4 regions of the Micromonospora sp. NPDC047707 genome follow, and region 3 is predicted to be linked to each of the others. Evidence: riboswitches for the same ligand, from Rfam matches in the RefSeq annotation. Region 3 holds a riboswitch; each other region holds the start of a gene.
The links. A riboswitch is a leader RNA that binds a small molecule or an ion and turns the genes downstream of it on or off. The one in region 3 is predicted to bind cobalamin.
Positions count from the first base shown of each region.

Region 1 (4,156 bases), on a different contig from region 3:
TTCGGGCCAGGTGAGCGGGCTGACCGGAGGGTAGAGCAGCTCCGGGTCGGCCTCGCCGGCGAGCACGGTCAGGATGGCCGTGGCCATCCCGCAGCCGGCCACGAGCAGCTCGGCGGGACGCCAGTGGTCCGGTCGGTAGCGGCTGCGGCGGACCCGGCGGCCGGCCAGCAGCATGCCGGCCACGGCCGCGGTCAGGCCGGTGAGGAGCATCGGCAGGCCCAGATAGCCAGGTCCGGTGGTGTCGAGCAGCCCGTAGGTGCCGGCGCAGACGCCGACCAGTCCGCCGAGCACCAGCGTCCCGGTGGCAGTCCGCTGCCCGGCCGGCACCGCCTCGGTACGGCCGTAGCCGCGCGAGTCCATCGCCGCCGCGAGGGCCAGGGACCGGTCCAACGCATCGGCCAGCACCGGAAGAGCGATCCCCCGCAGCGCCCGCATGCCCCGCCCGGACGCGCCGCGCAGCCGTCGCGCCCGGCGGACCCGCAGCACGCTCTCCACCAGTTGCGGGGCGACCGACAGCGCGACCACCACCGCCGTGCCCACCGCGTACAACGCCCCGGGTACGGCCTTGAGCAGCCGCTTCGGGTTGGCCAGCGCGTTCGCGGCCCCGAGACAGATGAGCATCGTCGCCAGCCGTAGCCCGTCGTAGAGCCCACCGAGGACCTGCTCGGCGGCGACCGGCCCGAACAGGCGGATGCCCGCCGCCCACGCCGGCAGCGGGATCTCCGGCAACCGGACCAGGACGTGCTCGCCCTGCCCGCCGCCGAACACGATCCGGAACACCACCCGCATCGCCACGATCACCACACCGAGCCACACGTACATGCGGAACGCCAGCGCCCACGGGGCGTCGCCGCGCCGGCGGACGACCACCAGCGCGGCGACCGCGACGAGCAGGGCCAGCGGCAGCGGGTTGGTGGTGTGGCTGGCCGCTGTGGCGAGGCCGAGCGACCACAGCCACCATGCGCCCGGGTGCAGCCCCCGAGGCAGCCGTGCCGCCGGCCACCTGGCCGGCTGCCGACCAGCGTCGACAGCCGGCGAACGCTCGACCGGGGCGTCAGGCATCCGGGTCGGCGGCGCGCCGTCGCCGAGCGGCGACCAGGCCACCGGCGGCGAGCACGGCCAGCAGCAGCACCCCGGCCACCGTGCCCAGCGGCAGACCACCGCCGTCGCGGGGCGCGGCGACCTCCGTCACCACGGACTCGTCGGGTGAGCCCGTCGGCGCCGAGCCGGTGGCAGCACTCGGCGTCGCGTCCGGTGCCGCCATGCCCGGCGTGCTGGCGGCCGGTGACGTGTCGGCGGGAGTCGGGGGGCCGGAGGTGTGGTTCGGCTGGCCGGGCTCATCGGGTCGGCCGCCGCCGGCCGGCGGCGGTGCCACGGCCCCTCCTGCCGGTGGTGGCGCCACCGGCCCGCCACCTACGGGTGGTGGTGGAGGGGGCGGGGCCGGTGGCGACGCGGGTGGTGGCGGTGGAGGTGCGGGCCGCTTCGGCGCGATCCCCGGACGCGGCGCGTTGTTGGCGTTGCGGTTGAGGGAGAACGACCAGCCCTCGAAGCTGCCGGCCGGTGGCTTGCGGTTGAGCACCCCTTTGTCGCTGTACGTCCAGCTTCCGCCGTTCGGAGCGTGCCAGTACGACCAGTAGGCGCTGGCCGGCGGTGTGTCGACGCACTTCTCCGACTCGGCCGACGGCTTGCCCTCGATCCGGCAGATGAACCCCTCGCCCCAGCGCAGCGTGCCGGTGATCTGAAAGCCCGCGTTCTTGAGCGCCGCGAGACCGGTCGCCTGGGCGCCCCGCGCGCAGCGCACCACCGTCCCGCCGCCGAGTTCGTTGAAGTCGACCACGACGGTCACCCCGGAGGCGTCCGGGCAGAAGCCCGCGGACCCGGCGGCCGACGCCGGCGTGCCCGGGGCGACCACGGCGCCGGCGGCGACCAGGGCGACGATCAGCCCACGGGCGGCCCGGACATTCATGTCGCCCGCCGCCGGCCGAGCACGAGCAGCACCACACCACCACCGACCAGCAGCAGTGCGATCAGCACGTAGCTGGTGATCGCCGCGCCGGTGGTCGGCAGCCCGCCCAGCCCGGGGGCGGCCGGCGTCGTGCTCGGAGCGGCGGTGGTCGGCGCTGCGGTGGTGGGGGAGGGCGTCTGCGACGGGCTGGTCACGGTGGCGCTCGGCGTCGGGCTGGTGGTGGCAGTGCCGGTCGGCGTCGGCGATCCGGTGGGCGTGGGGGACGCGGTGGCGGTGGGCGAGGCCGTGCCGGTCGGGGTGGGCTCCGGGGACGTGGGCGGCGGGTCGAGGCCGATCCGGCCCAGTGGCACCTGGGCGAGCCCGAGCAGGGCCTGGGCGGTGGCCCGGCGCCACTGGTCCCGGTCGGTGTCGGCGATCCCGGTCGCGACGGCGGTCGTGAGCCCGTCGGTGTTGTAGGCGATGGCGCCCGCGTCGGTGGCGGCTGAGCCGCCGCTCGCCGCGGTCAGTTGCAGCGCGGTCAGCGCCCCTGCGGCCCGGGCGGCCTCGGCGTCGCGTCCGGCGGCGGCGAGGGCCTGCCCGGCCAGGCCGGTGCTGTTCGAGTTCGCGCCGGTCGTCGGTCCCGAGCCACCGAACGACCCGTCGGTGTGCTGCTGGGCCACCAGCCAGTCCGCGCCCTTGCGCGCCGCGTCGGCCGCGCCGGTGGCGCCGTCCTCGGCGGCGGCCAGCAGCGCCTGCACGGCCATCGCGGTCGAGTCGACGTCGAGGGTGGCGTCCGGCTGCTCGTCGCAGGACGGCGAGGGTCCCTCCGCAGTGTCCGGGTAGAGCCGGAAACCGCCCGCCGCGCACTGCTGCCGGATGAGGAAGTCCACGGTGTCCGGTGACACGTCGCCGCTGCGGGCCAGGCCCAGCACGGCGAAGGACTGGTCGAACGTGTTGCTGGCGTCCGGGCCGCTGTCGGCGGTGGTGCGGCTGGTGATCCGTCCCCGCTGGTGTCCGGCGTCCGCTCCGGCGATCAGCGACAGGGTCTCCGCCCGCAGGTCGAATCCGCCGAAATCCGTGGGATCGGCTCCGGCGGCGGAGGCGGCGTAGAGCAGCTTCGCGGTCGCCCCGCCGTCGGTGAAGCCCTCGATGCCCCAGTCGTCGTAGCTGTTGTAGGACCGCACGTGCTTCGCGACCTGCGCGGTCGCCGCCTGCCGGGTCGGCGTGGCCACGCCGGTGGCGGACATCGCGAGGATGCCGTCGATGGTCAGGCCCCAGTCCTGGCCGCCGAACGGGCCGGGCAGCGACCCGTCGGTGAACTCGTCGGCCAGCCAGGACGCGGCGTCGCGGGCGGCGGCTGCGTGGGCCGGGGCGGGTGCCGCCACCACGGTCAGCGGGGCGGCGGCGATCACGGCGAGAGTCGTCGCCGCGGCCGCGCCGAGGCCGGTGGCGAGACGCCGGGACAGGGGCATGAGGGGTGCCTTTCGCAGAGCGGTCGGTGAAGGCTCCGGAAAGCACCCCGAGGAATGACACCCCGCTCCGCGTTGCTGCGGTGAGCGGGGGTGGACGGACCTCGGCGGCCCGGACTTCACCCTGTAGACCTCGACAGTGGAAGCCGCTCGTCCCGGGCGGGGCATTCCGGCTCGCGAAGAGGTTGTTCGCTCACGGTTGCGGGTCAGCGCCGGCTTCTACCGGCTTCCCCCCGCACGGGACGTATGCAGTTGTGTGCCCGGCGTGCACCGGGGTGCCGACACCGTACCGCCCGAGCGCGCGACGACGCCAGAGCGGCGGCCGGCACCCGGTGCGCCGCTGGTCACACCACTGGTGCCGGCGCCTCAGGGAGCGGCGATGCTCGGCGGGGCCCCCGCGCCGAACGACCAGCCCTCGACGCTGCCCGGCGCCGGGTTGTAGCTGGTCGCGCCGGAGGTGCTGTAGGACCAGGCGCCGCCGCTCGGGGCGTGCCAGTACGACCAGTACGCGGTGGCCGGCGGCGTGTTGACGCACGGCTCGGTCGCGGCGGTGGGCTTGCCGTTGATCCGGCAGATGAAGGCCAACCCCCACCGCTTCGTGCCGGTGACGGTGAAGCCGGCGCCCTGCAGGGCGGCCAGGCCGGTGGCCGGGTCCCCCGGGGCGCAGGCGACCTGGACGCCGCCGCCGAGCGCGGCGAAGTCGACGACCACGGTGACCCCTGAGGTGCCGACGCAGGCCGCG
Region 1 covers NZ_JBEYSU010000014.1:48,750-52,905, reverse strand. Annotated here, with positions in the region: gene AB0873_RS17380 (CbiQ family ECF transporter T component) at 1-1,062, opposite strand, end outside; gene AB0873_RS17375 (hypothetical protein) at 1,055-1,966, opposite strand; gene AB0873_RS17370 (cell wall anchor protein) at 1,963-3,417, opposite strand; cobalamin riboswitch at 3,555-3,693, opposite strand; gene AB0873_RS17365 (hypothetical protein) at 3,781-4,156, opposite strand, start outside.
Region 1: another riboswitch for cobalamin. It lies ahead of AB0873_RS17370 (cell wall anchor protein); the one in region 3 lies ahead of AB0873_RS11420 (CbtB domain-containing protein).

Region 2 (4,156 bases), on a different contig from region 3:
TCCTCCTGGAATCGGGTGAGCGGCCGGACGGGTCACGGGCAGGCGGGGACGGGGGCGCCGGGAGCGTCACCGGCGGCGGACAACCGGGCGTAGCCGGTGCCGGTCAGACCGAGGACGGCCTGGGCGGTGGCGCGGGCGGCGGTGTCCGGGTCGAAGGCGCCACCGTCGAAGTCGACCGCGCCCCGGTCGGCCGGCGCGCCGGGGCAGCCGACCTGGAGCCCGGCCAGGAACGCGCGAGCCCGCGCCCAGGCCAGCGGCCGGTGGCCGTCGCGCAGCGCCTGCGCGGCGAGCCCGGTGCTGTTGGCGTTCGGGGTGCCGGCCGCGTTGGCGAAGCTTCCATCGGCGCCCTGCACGGACACCAGCCAGCGCAGCCCGGCGGCGGCGTCGGCCGGCCGATCGGCGGCGCGCAGCGCCTGCGCCGCCATCGCGGTGGCGTCCACGTCGGACGTGCAGACCGGCTGAGCAGGGAGCACCGGGTAACCGCCGTCGGGGCACCGGGTACCGGCCAGCCAGGCGGCCGCCGCCGCGGGCACACCCTGCGCGGTGCGGTGCAGGGCGAGGATCGCGAAGGACTGGCTGAACGCGTTGCTGTAGTCACCGAAGGCGGACCGGTCGGTGAACCGTCCACTGGGCGACTGCAGCGAGCGCAGCCGGGCGATCAGGTCAAGTCCGCCGACGTCGGTCGGGTCACCGCCGCGCACGTCGACGGCGAGGGCGAGCTTGGCGGTCGCCCCGGCGTACGCCTCGGTGGTGCCGTCGCCGAGGTAGCCGTCGCGGATGTACGGCCGGGTGACCCAGGCGAGGGCGCGCGCGCCGGAGTCGTCGGCGACGCCGGCGGCGGCGAAGGCGAACACGGCGTCGAGGGTCAGCCCCTGGTCGGGGTAGGCGACGCCGTCGAAGACCACCTCGAAGCGTTCCCCGTCGACGAGCTGCCGGGCGAGCCAGCCGGCGGCGGCCTCGGGGCGGCTGACCCCGGCCCGCTCGGGTGCGGCGGAGGCCGGTGTGGCGAGGGTGAGAGCGGCGAGCACGCCGCAGAGCAGGGCGAGCAGGCGGTGCCGGCTCAGGCGTACGACCATCGGAAGCGCCTTTCCGGCCCGGTGGTCGTCAGAACCCGGACGACCGCCGTAGCGCGGTCGGCCGGGACTCCGACCCGTGGGCCACGACGGGTGGGAAGCGGATTCGCGCGTACGCCGGGTATTCGGGCTTGCCGCCGGGTGTCTGCACCTCGACGGCCTACCGTTGCGGGCCAGCGCCGGACTTCGACCGGACTTCCCCCGCACACACACGCGTTCGTTGAGTTGTCGCGCCAGTCTGGTCCGACGCGAACGACGATGTCAATCAGCCATCAGGCGGACACGCGACGTGACGGCAGGCGGAGTTGACGTTGTCACATCCCGACGACGTCCCGCCCGTCCGCCCTTACCATCCCGGCATGACGGTGCCGTCAGAGACGCTTCGCCTCGCCGCCGACTTCCCGGCCGCCCCGCACGAGCAGTGGCAGCGGCTGACCCTCGGGGTGCTGCGCAAGGCCGGCCTCGCCGGCGAGGACACCCCGCCCGAGGCGGTCGAGGAGCTGCTGGCTCGCCGGGGGTACGACGACCTGGCACTCGCGCCGCTGTACACGGCCGACGATCCGACTCCGTTCCCGGGCCCACCGGGGCTGTTCCCGTACACCCGGGGCGGGCGGGCGACCGGCGCCGTGGTGGCGGGGTGGGACGTCCGGCAGCGGCACGCCGACCCGGACCCGAAGGCGACCGGCGAGGCGGTCCGCGCCGACCTGGAGAACGGTGCCACGTCGCTGTGGCTGGTGCTCGGCGAGGGCGGCGTGCCGGTGGCCGGGCTGCCGGCGGCGCTGGAAGGTGTCTACCTGGATCTGGCCGGGGTGGTGTTGGACGCCGGTGCCGCCACGGTCGAGGCGGTGCCGGAATGGTTCGCACTGCTGGCGGAGCTTGGCGTGCCGGCCGCGGAGGTGCGGGGCAACCTGGGCGTGGACCCGCTCGGGTGGCGGGCGCGGACCGGGCAGCGATGGGACGGCCCGGCCGGCGAGTGGGCCCGCCGGTGCGCGACCGGATTTCCTGGCCTGCGGGCGATGACGGTCGACGCGACCGGCTACCACGACGCGGGCGGCTCCGACGCGCAGGAACTCGGCTGCGGGCTGGCCACCGGCGTGGCGTACCTGCGCGAGCTGACCGACGCCGGGCTGGCCGTGCCGGCCGCGCTCGGGCAGCTGGAGTTCCGGTACGCGGCCACCGCCGACCAGTTCGCCACCATCGCGAAGCTGCGTGCCGCCCGCCGGCTGTGGGCCCGGGTGGCGCAGGTGTGCGGGGCGCCGGAGGCGGGCGCGCAGCGCCAGCACGCGGTGACCTCCACGGCGATGATGACCGCCCGCGACCCGTGGGTGAACATGCTGCGCACCACCCTGGCCTGCTTCGCCGCCGGGGTCGGTGGCGCTGACGCGGTGACCGTGCAGCCGTTCGACGCCTGCCTCGGCCTGCCGGACGGCTTCGCCCGGCGGATCGCCCGCAACACGCAGTCGCTGCTGCTGGAGGAGGCGAACGTCGGCCGGGTGGTCGACCCGGCCGGCGGCTCGTGGTACGTCGAGCGGTACACCGAGGAACTGGCCCGGGCGGCCTGGGCGTGGTTCACCGAGATCGAGCGGGCCGGCGGGATGGGCGCCGCGCTGGACAACGGCCTGGTCGCCGACCGGCTCGCCGCGACGTGGCAGCGACGGACGGAGAACCTGGCGCACCGCCGGGATCCGCTCACCGGTGTCAGCGAGTTCCCGAACCTGGAGGAGCGGCTGCCGGTCCGCCCGCCCGCGCCAACCGGGCCGGGTGGCGGGCTGCCCCGGCACCGGTACGCGGAGGCGTACGAGACGCTGCGGGACCGGGCCGACGCACAGGCGGCGGCGACCGGCGGCCGGCCCACGGTGTTCCTGGCCACCCTCGGCCCGCCGGCGGTGCACAACGCGCGGGCCGGTTTCGCCGCGAACCTCTTCGCGGCCGGTGGGATCGCCACCGTCCGCCCGCCGGCCGGCGACGACGACCCGGCCCGGCTCGCCGCCGAGTTCGCCGCCAGCGGTGCGACGGTCGCCTGCCTCTGCTCCTCGGACCGCTCGTATGCGGAGTCCGCGGAGCCGGTGGCGCGTGCCCTGGCTGAGGCGGGCGCGGTCCGGGTGTGGTTGGCCGGCCGGCCCGGCGGCCATCCGGGTGTGGACGACTACCTGCACGCGGGCTGCGACGCCGTGGCGGTGCTGGAGACGACGCTGCGTGACCTGGGGGTGGCGTGATGGACGCTCGGATTCCCGACTTCTCCGGCATCGAGCTCGGCGATCCGCTCGCCGGCGCCGACCTCGGTCGGTGGCGTGCCGCCGTGCGCGCCGAGACCGGCGGCGAGCCGGACGCGCTGAGCTGGCAGACGCCGGAGGGCATCGGCGTAGCGCCGCTGTACACCGCGGACGACCGGGCCGGGCTGGACTTCCTCGGCACGTACCCGGGTGTCGCCCCGTACCTGCGCGGCCCCTACCCGACCATGTACACCACCCAGCCATGGACGATCCGCCAGTACGCGGGCTTCTCGACCGCCGAGGAGTCGAACGCCTTCTACCGGCGCAACCTCGCCGCCGGTCAGAAGGGACTGTCGGTCGCCTTCGACCTGCCGACGCACCGGGGCTACGACTCCGACCACCCGCGGGTCGCCGGGGACGTGGGCATGGCCGGGGTGGCGATCGACTCGATCTACGACATGCGGCAGCTCTTCGACGGCATCCCGTTGGACCGGATGAGCGTTTCGATGACGATGAACGGCGCGGTGCTGCCGGTGCTGGCGCTCTACATCGTCGCGGCCGAGGAGCAGGGGGTGGCACCGGAGCAGCTCTCCGGCACCATCCAGAACGACATCCTCAAGGAGTTCATGGTCCGCAACACGTACATCTACCCGCCGCAGCCGTCGATGCGGATCATCTCCGACATCTTCGCCTACACCTCGGCGCGGATGCCGCGGTTCAACTCCATCTCCATCTCCGGCTACCACATCCAGGAGGCCGGCGCGACCGCCGACCTGGAGCTGGCGTACACCCTCGCTGACGGGGTGGAGTACCTGCGCGCGGGACGCGACGCCGGGCTGGACGTGGACGCGTTCGCGCCGAGGCTGTCGT
Region 2 covers NZ_JBEYSU010000014.1:44,481-48,636, reverse strand. Annotated here, with positions in the region: gene AB0873_RS17360 (peptidase) at 33-1,076, opposite strand; cobalamin riboswitch at 1,172-1,310, opposite strand; gene AB0873_RS17355 (methylmalonyl-CoA mutase family protein) at 1,433-3,289, shown strand; gene scpA (methylmalonyl-CoA mutase) at 3,289-4,156, shown strand, end outside.
Region 2: another riboswitch for cobalamin. It lies ahead of AB0873_RS17360 (peptidase); the one in region 3 lies ahead of AB0873_RS11420 (CbtB domain-containing protein).

Region 3 (4,156 bases):
TCAGTGGCCGCCAGCCCGCCCGGTCGAACCACGGGGACCAGGCGAAGAAGGGGCCCAGCACGGAGGCCGCCGCCAGCGCCTGCCGGGCGTCGCGTGGTTCGGACGGCGGTCGCGGCGGCGCTGCCACCTACCGGCCGGCGGCCACGGGCACCGGCTGCCGCGACAGGCGTGCGCCCCGCTCGGCCAGCAGGCCGAAGACCAGGCCGAGCGTCGTCCACACGACGAGTTGGGTACCCAGCGACGCCAGCCGGAAGTTCCAGAGCAGGATCGGCGAGAAGCCTTCCGGGACCTCCTCGATCGAGGGCAGCAGCGCCAGCGCGAGCCCGACGACCAGGACGAACGCGCCGGCTCCGACGAGGCCCGCGTTCCAGGTGCCGAGCCGGGCGACCTGCGCTCGGCCGAGGTATCCGCCGAGCGCCACCCCGGCGAGCGCGATCACCATCACCAGGAAGAACAGCGAGGTGCGTCGACCGATGGTGTCGGGGTCGCCGGTCGCCGGCGGGTTGGCCGGGTACTTGAGCCACGGCACCAGCGCGACCACCACGAACCCGGTGAGCGCGACCAGCACCGCGGTCGCCCGCGGGCCGAACCGACCGATCCGCCCGTAGGCGGCGGCGAACACCATCGCGAAGATCCCGCCGAGGGCGACGGCGTAGATGAGCGACGCGGTGAGCAGGCCGACGGTGCTCTGCACCGTCCGGCTGATGCCCTCCGGCTCGCCGGCCACGGCCGGCTCCGGTGCGGCGTTGGCCTCCTCGAATGCGATCGCCTGGTCGATCGGACCTTCACCGACGAAGTGGGCGAACACGAATGCCAGGAGTCCGGCGGCGAGGCCGGCGAGCATGCCGCGGACGAGCAGGGCGCGGGGTGACAGCATGGTTTCGGACCCGCCCGTCAGTGGCAGGGGAAGCCGAGCAGGTGACGGCCGTCGTGCAGGAACTCGTGCACGTTCGCACCGCTGACCACCTGGAAGACACCCTGCTCGGTGCCGACGAAGTAGAGCAGCACGAGGGCCAGCACCGTGCCGAAGAGCAGCCACGGCTGCAGCTCACGCCACGGAATGGCGACGGGCGGGGTGACCGGGCGGGGCAGGGCGGAAGACGGGCTGGACACGGGCAACCTCCTCGGGATCACGCGTCCCACAACGGGTTCCGGTGACGGTGGCGGGTCTGACTTCCGCGTCACCCCTTGCCTACGGGGTGGACGCGGTCACAGTGGCGCGACCGTGCCGGAATTGCACCGGCTTCCGCACACATCGTCGCCCCGGACGCTACGGTCGGCGACGCCACAATGTCAACTGTGGCCTCGCCGACCGCTGAGGGCCCGACCCCACTCCCCCGCCGAGCTGGCCGCTCTCCTCGCCCACGCGGAGCCGACGGCCGACGCCGACCCGGCGGGGCCGTGACGGTCAGCTCCGCAGGCCGACCGGTGGGCCGAACCGGACCGGGACACCCGGCGAGTAGAGCACGCTGACCGGATGCGCCGTCGGCGGCGGAAGCCCGGCGGCGGTGACCAGCTCGTCGTCCAGATGCAGCAGCTCGGCCCGGTGCAACGGCCAGCGGGGGTGCCAGTTCGGCAGGTGCAGGGTGCGGCCCCACGCCCGGGTGTGCAGACCCCACCGGGCGGTGACGAAGTGCTCCAGCGGGGTCGGGTCGACGACCCGCTCGCCCACCCGGACCGCCATCCGGCTCGTCGTGCCAGCCGGACCGGGCCAGCGGCGCCGGAGCCGGTACGTGAGACGGTCACCGTCGCGGGTTAGGCGCATCGCCGACCAGAGGTACGGCAGCCGCAGTGTCGCCCGGGCGACCAGCACCGGAACCAACCGGGACGCGTCGAGCGAGCGGAACACCACGGCACGCCGGCCGGTGTCGTCGACCGAGTACAGCCGCACGTTGGTCTCCCAGAAGGTGCCGAAGTACGGCACCCCCGGCCCTCGGCCCAGGCCCAGCCCCACCATGCGGAAGCCGATCAGACCGACGTAGGTCGAACCGTCCACCGTGTCCGGTCGGGTGCCGGGCGGCAGCAGGGGTGCCACCAGATCCGGTGCGACCGCCCAGTGCAGGAAGGTGAGATCCTCCCAGCGCTGCCGGAGGATCGCTCGCGGAAACGCCTGCTCGGGCGCGCAGTCGATTGGCTCGATGTCCACACGTCCATCCTGCCCTTCGTGGGACCGCCGGGACGTACCGTGCCGGCCGGCTCCACCGCGAGGCGGCGGGACCGGTTGCCGGCTGGATCACGCCGCCGTGGTCCGTTGCCGGTGGGTGGCGTCGGCGTGGGGACGGCGGGCGGCGACGAATCCGAAGACGGCGGCGGTGAAGAACATCACGGTGCCGTAGATGGCCGGCGGCATGGCGATGTCGTTGTTGCCGAGCAGGGCCGGGCTCAGCGCGATCGTGATGGCCAGGGTCGCGTTGTGGATGCCGATCTCGAACGAGGACGCGACGGCTTCCCGGTGCCCGACGCCGGACAGGCGCGGCGCCGCGTACCCGATGGCCAGGCTGACCAGGTTGAACAGCAGGGCGACGAGGCCGACGGCGCCGACGGTGGCGGCGAGCTCGTCCTTGATGCCGATCACCGCGCCGGTGAGCACCACGACGAGGACCACGATGGAGAGGATCTTCACGGGGCGCTGCATGCGCGCGGCGAAGTCGGGACGGTGCCGGCGGACGGCCATCCCGATCGAGATCGGGATGAGGACCAGCGCGAACACCTGGAGAACCTTGTCGAACTGGAGGCCGATCGAGCTGTCCGAGCCGATGAACGCGGCCACGGACAGGTTGACGATCAGGGGCAGGGTGAACAGCGCGAGCACCGAGTTGACGGCGGTCAGGGTGACGTTGAGCGCGACGTTGCCCTTGAACAGGTGACTGTAGAGGCTGGCCGTGCTGCCGCCGGGCGAGGCGGCGAGCAGCATCATCCCGACCGCCAGCTCCGCGCGCAGACCGGCGGCGACCACCAGGCCCAGGCAGATGACCGGCAGGACCAGCATCTGGCAGACCAGGGAGACGAGGACGGCCCGGGGGTAGGTCACGACGCGGCGGAAGTCGTCCACGGTGAGGGTGAGCCCGAGACCGAGCATGACGATGCCCAGGGCGACGGGGAACAGCACGATCGACAAGCCGGTACTCATGGCGGTGGCCTCCTGATCGCGGTAGGCGAACGACCCCCGGATCGTCACACCGGGGCGGCGCGACCGTCACCTCGTGATGTGCGCACTCCGCGACGCCGGCCCGGGCCGGCGGCCCCGGCCCGGCCGGTTGGCCGGGCCGGGCCGGCGTGCCGTCAGTGGCAGTGCCCGGCGTCCGCGGTGACCCCCTCGTACCGGTCGTGGTGGAGGAACTCGTTGACGTACCGCTGCCGGCCCAGCGGGGTCAGGTCCAGGTAGTGGTAGGTGGTGAGCACCGCGTCGAGACCACGGCCGTACGTCGAGTAGGTGTGCAGGACCCGGTCGTCCGCGTCGGCGACGAAGACGCTCAGCCCGTGCGCCTCGCCGTGCAGGTGGTGCGCCAGCCCCTCCCGCTCCAGGGTCGCGCGGTCCTTGTAGTTGTACGCCACCGGCGCCACCGCCTCGTCGAGGGTGACGTGGAAGTCGTAGTTGAAGTCGCTGCCGTGGGACGAGTACCAGGGGAAGGTCCAGCCCATGCGGGCCTTGAACGCAGCGATGGACGACAGCGGCGCGCGGGAGACGGCGACGAACGTGGTGTCACCGGCGTGCAGGTGCGCGAGGTGGCCCAGGTTGTCGACCAGGAACGAGCAGCTCGTGCACCCCTCGCTCCAGCTCGGGTCGAACATGAAGTGGTAGACGACGAGCTGCCGTCGTCCCTCGAACATGTCGCGGAGCCGTACCGGCCCGTCCGGTCCCGCGAACCGGTAGTCCTTCTCGACGACGACGGCCGGCATCCGGCGGCGCAGCGCGGTCACCTCGTCCCGCAGCCGGGTGAGGTGCTTCTCCCGGTCGAGCAGCTCCGTGCGGACGGCCAGCCACTCGTCCTGCGACACGACCTTCAGATCATCCATGTGCGGCACACCCTTCCGATCCAGGGAGAGTCACCATCACAGCACGGTCGGTGAAGGTCCGGGAATGCGCGGTCGTGCGGTGTCGATGGCTGCGGCCGGCCTACCGCGGCGGGGGTGACGCGGAGCCGAACCCCGTGTC
Region 3 covers NZ_JBEYSU010000008.1:25,602-29,757, forward strand. Annotated here, with positions in the region: gene AB0873_RS11410 ((2Fe-2S)-binding protein) at 1-127, opposite strand, end outside; gene AB0873_RS11415 (CbtA family protein) at 128-877, opposite strand; gene AB0873_RS11420 (CbtB domain-containing protein) at 895-1,113, opposite strand; cobalamin riboswitch at 1,145-1,305, opposite strand; gene AB0873_RS11425 (DUF2071 domain-containing protein) at 1,409-2,146, opposite strand; gene AB0873_RS11430 (bile acid:sodium symporter family protein) at 2,234-3,130, opposite strand; gene AB0873_RS11435 (DUF899 domain-containing protein) at 3,283-4,017, opposite strand; gene AB0873_RS11440 (amino acid permease) at 4,118-4,156, opposite strand, start outside.

Region 4 (4,156 bases), 130 kb from region 3:
TTGGTGATGGTGTACCGGCCCTCCCAACCAGATCCCCAGTCGGAGGTCTTGACGAAGGTCGCGGTCGGTGTGGCCGCCGCGGCCGCGGTGGCGCCGACGGCCACGGGGACCGCCGCCATGACCGCGACGACGCCCGCCAGGACGAGATTCCTGACGTTCAGCTTCACAGGTCCTCCGGTGGAGACGTCGCCCGAACAGCTCGCGCGGTCGACGCCGGGACGGCGCCTCGGCCTACCGCAATCGAACTATAAACATACTTAAATGTTCTGGCAACGGGCGGTTGAGGTCGCCCTCGTCCACCGGCGGTCCGTGATGGCGGGCGAGCGCCAGCAGGGCCACGCGCAACTGCGGTAAGGAACGCGGAGAGCCGCTCCCCCCACCGTGTCACCGGCCGGTGTCCCGGGGGAGCAACCACGAGCCGCGATGTCCCGGGCGGCCGTAGCGTCAGTTCCCGGCTCGGCCGGAAGCGTCGACGGTCGACACGGGGGTGCCGAGTTCGACGGTACGGGAGACGGTGCAGAGCCGGTCGTGCGACTGCTGCAGCGACCGGGGCAGCGCCGCACGCGCCTTGTCGCCGTCTTCGTCCATCGGGAATTCCACGGTGAACTCGACCGTGAGGTTCCGCATCCGGTTCCCTCCGGTCTCGTCCCGGACCTTGTCGCCGCTGACCTTGACGGTGAACCGGGTCGGCTCGGCGCGGCGGCTGGTGATGTGGTCCACGTCGATCGCGGTGCAACCGCCGATGGCCGCCAGAAGCAGCTCCACCGGTGTGAAGCTGGCGTCCTCACCCGCGCCCATCGGCAGCGATCCGCCGCGGACGTTCCGCGCGACGTACCGCCCGACGCTGGTGCGCTCGATCTCGACGGAGCGGAAGGTGTCCTCACTCATGACCGGGACGCTACCCAACCGGGCCGGTGGCCGCCGGGAGAGGTGGATGATCGGGTGAGACGAAGCTGACACGCCGACGCGACATCTAGTGTTGCTTGCTCGACGGTGTCGGCATATATGGTGTTCCCCGCAGCTGGTTCGGCCGTTCCCGCAGGGGCGGTCGAGGCAAGAGGGAACCCGGTGCGAGTCCGGGGCTGCCCCGCAGCGGTGAGTGGGAACGACCGCCGTCATCGAGCACTGGGCCTGATCGGGCCTGGGAAGCGACGGCCAGTAGGCGACCGGCGACCCCGGTCAGGCCCGCGAGTCCGAAGACCTGCCAGCGCGCCGTGCGCCTGTGCGCGCGGCGGTCGGAGGTCGCGCGGGACGACCGACGCCAGCAGCCGGGCCTGCCGTCCGTCGGGTCCGTTGGCGTTCTCCCGCGTCCGAGGGCCATCGGAGACAGCGCGAGGAGAGGTCATGACGGTCGTACAGGAGAGGCTCGCGTCCGGCGCGGGCGCACCGGAGCCGCGCCGGCAGGTGATGCAGGTCCGCAAACGCAACGGCGACGCCGAGCCGGTGGACGTCAACAAGATCGTCAAGGCGGTCGAGCGGTGGGTGGCCGACCTGGACGAGGTGGACCCGTTGCGGGTCGCCACGAAGACGATCAGTGGTCTCTACGACGGGGCGACGACCGCGGAGCTGGACAAGTTGTCGATCCAGACGGCGGCGGAGCTGATCGGCGAGGAGCCGCAGTACTCGAAACTGGCGGCGCGATTGCTGGCCGCGTACGTGGACAAGGAGGTCCGCGGGCAGGGTGTGGCGAGCTTCAGCCAGTCCATCCGGTACGCCCACGGGCTGGGCCTGATCGGTGACGACACCGCCGCGTTCGTGGCCCGCAACGCCCGCAAGCTCGACGACGCCGTGGACCCTGTCGGTGACCTGCGGTTCGAGTACTTCGGGCTGCGCACGGTCGCCGACCGCTACCTGCTGCGCCACCCCGAGTCGCGGCTGGTGGTGGAGACGCCGCAGTACTGGCTGCTACGGGTGGCCTGCGGGCTGTCCGGGACGCCGGGCGAGGCGATCCGCTTCTACCGGCTGATGTCGTCGCTGGCGTACCTGCCGAGTTCACCCACGTTGTTCAACTCGGGCACCCGGCACACGCAGATGTCGTCCTGCTTCCTGGTCGACTCGCCACGGGACGAGCTGGACTCGATCTACGAGCGGTACCACCAGGTGGCGAAGCTGTCGAAGTTCTCCGGCGGCATCGGCATCGCCTGGTCGCGGGTACGCGGCCGGGGCGCGCTGATCCGCGGCACGAACGGCAGGTCGAACGGCATCGTGCCGTTCCTCAAGACCCTCGACGCCGGCGTCGCGGCGGTCAACCAGGGCGGCCGTCGCAAGGGGGCGGCCTGCGTCTACCTGGAGCCGTGGCACCCGGACATCGAGGAGTTCCTGGAGCTGCGGGACAACACCGGGGAGGAGTCCCGGCGTACGCACAACCTGAACCTCGCCAACTGGATCCCGGACGAGTTCATGCGCCGGGTGGAGGCGGACGGCGACTGGTCGCTGATCGACCCCTCCGACGCGCCGGAGCTGCCCGACCTGTACGGCGAGGAGTTCGACGCCGCCTACCGGATCGCCGAGAAGAAGGCGGTCCGGACGGTCAAGGCCCGGGACCTGTACGGGCGGATGATGCGGACGCTGGCGCAGACCGGCAACGGGTGGATGACGTTCAAGGACCCGTCGAACCGGCTGTCCAACCAGACCGGCGTGCCGGGCAACACGATCCACCTGTCCAACCTGTGCACCGAGATCCTCGAGGTGAACAGCGACACCGAGACCGCGGTGTGCAACCTCGGCTCGGTCAACCTCGGCGCGCACGTCACCGGGGACGGGGTCGACTGGGAGAAGCTGCGCTCGACCGTACGCACCGCGGTGGTCTTCCTCGACCGGGTGATCGACATCAACTACTACCCGGCCGACCAGGCCGCGGCATCGAACCCGCGCTGGCGGCCGGTCGGGCTCGGCCTGATGGGCCTGCAGGACGCGTTGTTCACCCTGCGCCTGCCGTTCGACTCGGCCGAGGCGAAGGAGCTGTCCACCCGGGTACAGGAGGAGATCTTCCTGACCGCCCTGGAGACGTCGGCCGGCCTGGCGGAGCGGTTCGGCCCGCATCCCGCGTACGCCGAGACCCGCGCCGCCCGCGGTGAGCTGCACCCTGACCTGTGGGGTGTCGAACCCGCCCAGACCGAGCGGTGGGCGGCGCTGCGTTCGGCGATCGCCGCGCACGGCCTGCGCAACTCGCTGCTGGTCGCGATCGCGCCGACCGCCACGATCGCCTCGATCGCCGGCTGCTACGAGTGCATCGAGCCGCAGGTGTCCAACCTGTTCAAACGCGAGACCATGTCCGGCGAGTTCCTCCAGGTCAACACGTACCTGGTCCGCGAGCTGAAGGCACGGGGACGGTGGACGCCGGAGATCCGCGACCAGATCAAGCGCGCCGAGGGATCGGTGCAGGGGATCACCGACCTGCCCACCGACGTGCGGAAACTGTTCCGCACCGCCTGGGAACTCCCCCAGCGGGCACTCATCGACCTCGCCGCCGCCCGCGCACCGTACGTCGACCAGTCGCAGTCGCTGAACCTGTTCATGGGGGCGCCGACCATCGGCAAGCTGTCGTCGATGTACCTGTACGCCTGGAAGTCCGGGCTGAAGACCACCTACTACCTGCGTTCGCGTCCCGCGACGCGGATCCAGCAGGCCACCGTCGCCGTCGCGCCCACGGCGGTCGCGCCTCCGGTCGTCGCCGCCGACGCCGAGGCGCTGGCCTGCTCCCTGGAGAACCCCGAGAGCTGCGAGGCCTGCCAGTGACCACGACGTCCGAACCCCGTACCGGCACCCGGCACATGCTGCTCGACCCCGGCATGGATCTGACCCTGCGCCCGATGCGCTACCCGCACTTCTTCGACCGGTTCAAGGACGCGATCAGGAACACCTGGACCGTCGAGGAGGTCGACCTGCACTCCGACCTCGCCGATCTGGCCCGGCTCTCCCCCGCCGAGCAGCACCTGGTGTCCCGCCTGGTCGCGTTCTTCGCCACCGGCGACACGATCGTCGCCAACAATCTCGTGCTCAACCTCTACCAGCACGTCAACTCCCCCGAGGGCCGGCTCTACCTGTCCCGGCAGCTGTTCGAGGAAGCCGTGCACGTCCAGTTCTACCTGAACCTGCTCGACACGTACGTCCCCGACGAGAAGGAACGCTTCGCGGCGTTCGCCGCGATCGAGAA
Region 4 covers NZ_JBEYSU010000008.1:160,469-164,624, forward strand. Annotated here, with positions in the region: gene AB0873_RS11980 (cellulase family glycosylhydrolase) at 1-167, opposite strand, end outside; gene AB0873_RS11985 (OsmC family protein) at 445-888, opposite strand; cobalamin riboswitch at 1,006-1,224, shown strand; gene AB0873_RS11990 (ribonucleoside-diphosphate reductase subunit alpha) at 1,345-3,738, shown strand; gene AB0873_RS11995 (ribonucleotide-diphosphate reductase subunit beta) at 3,774-4,156, shown strand, end outside.
Region 4: another riboswitch for cobalamin. It lies ahead of AB0873_RS11990 (ribonucleoside-diphosphate reductase subunit alpha); the one in region 3 lies ahead of AB0873_RS11420 (CbtB domain-containing protein).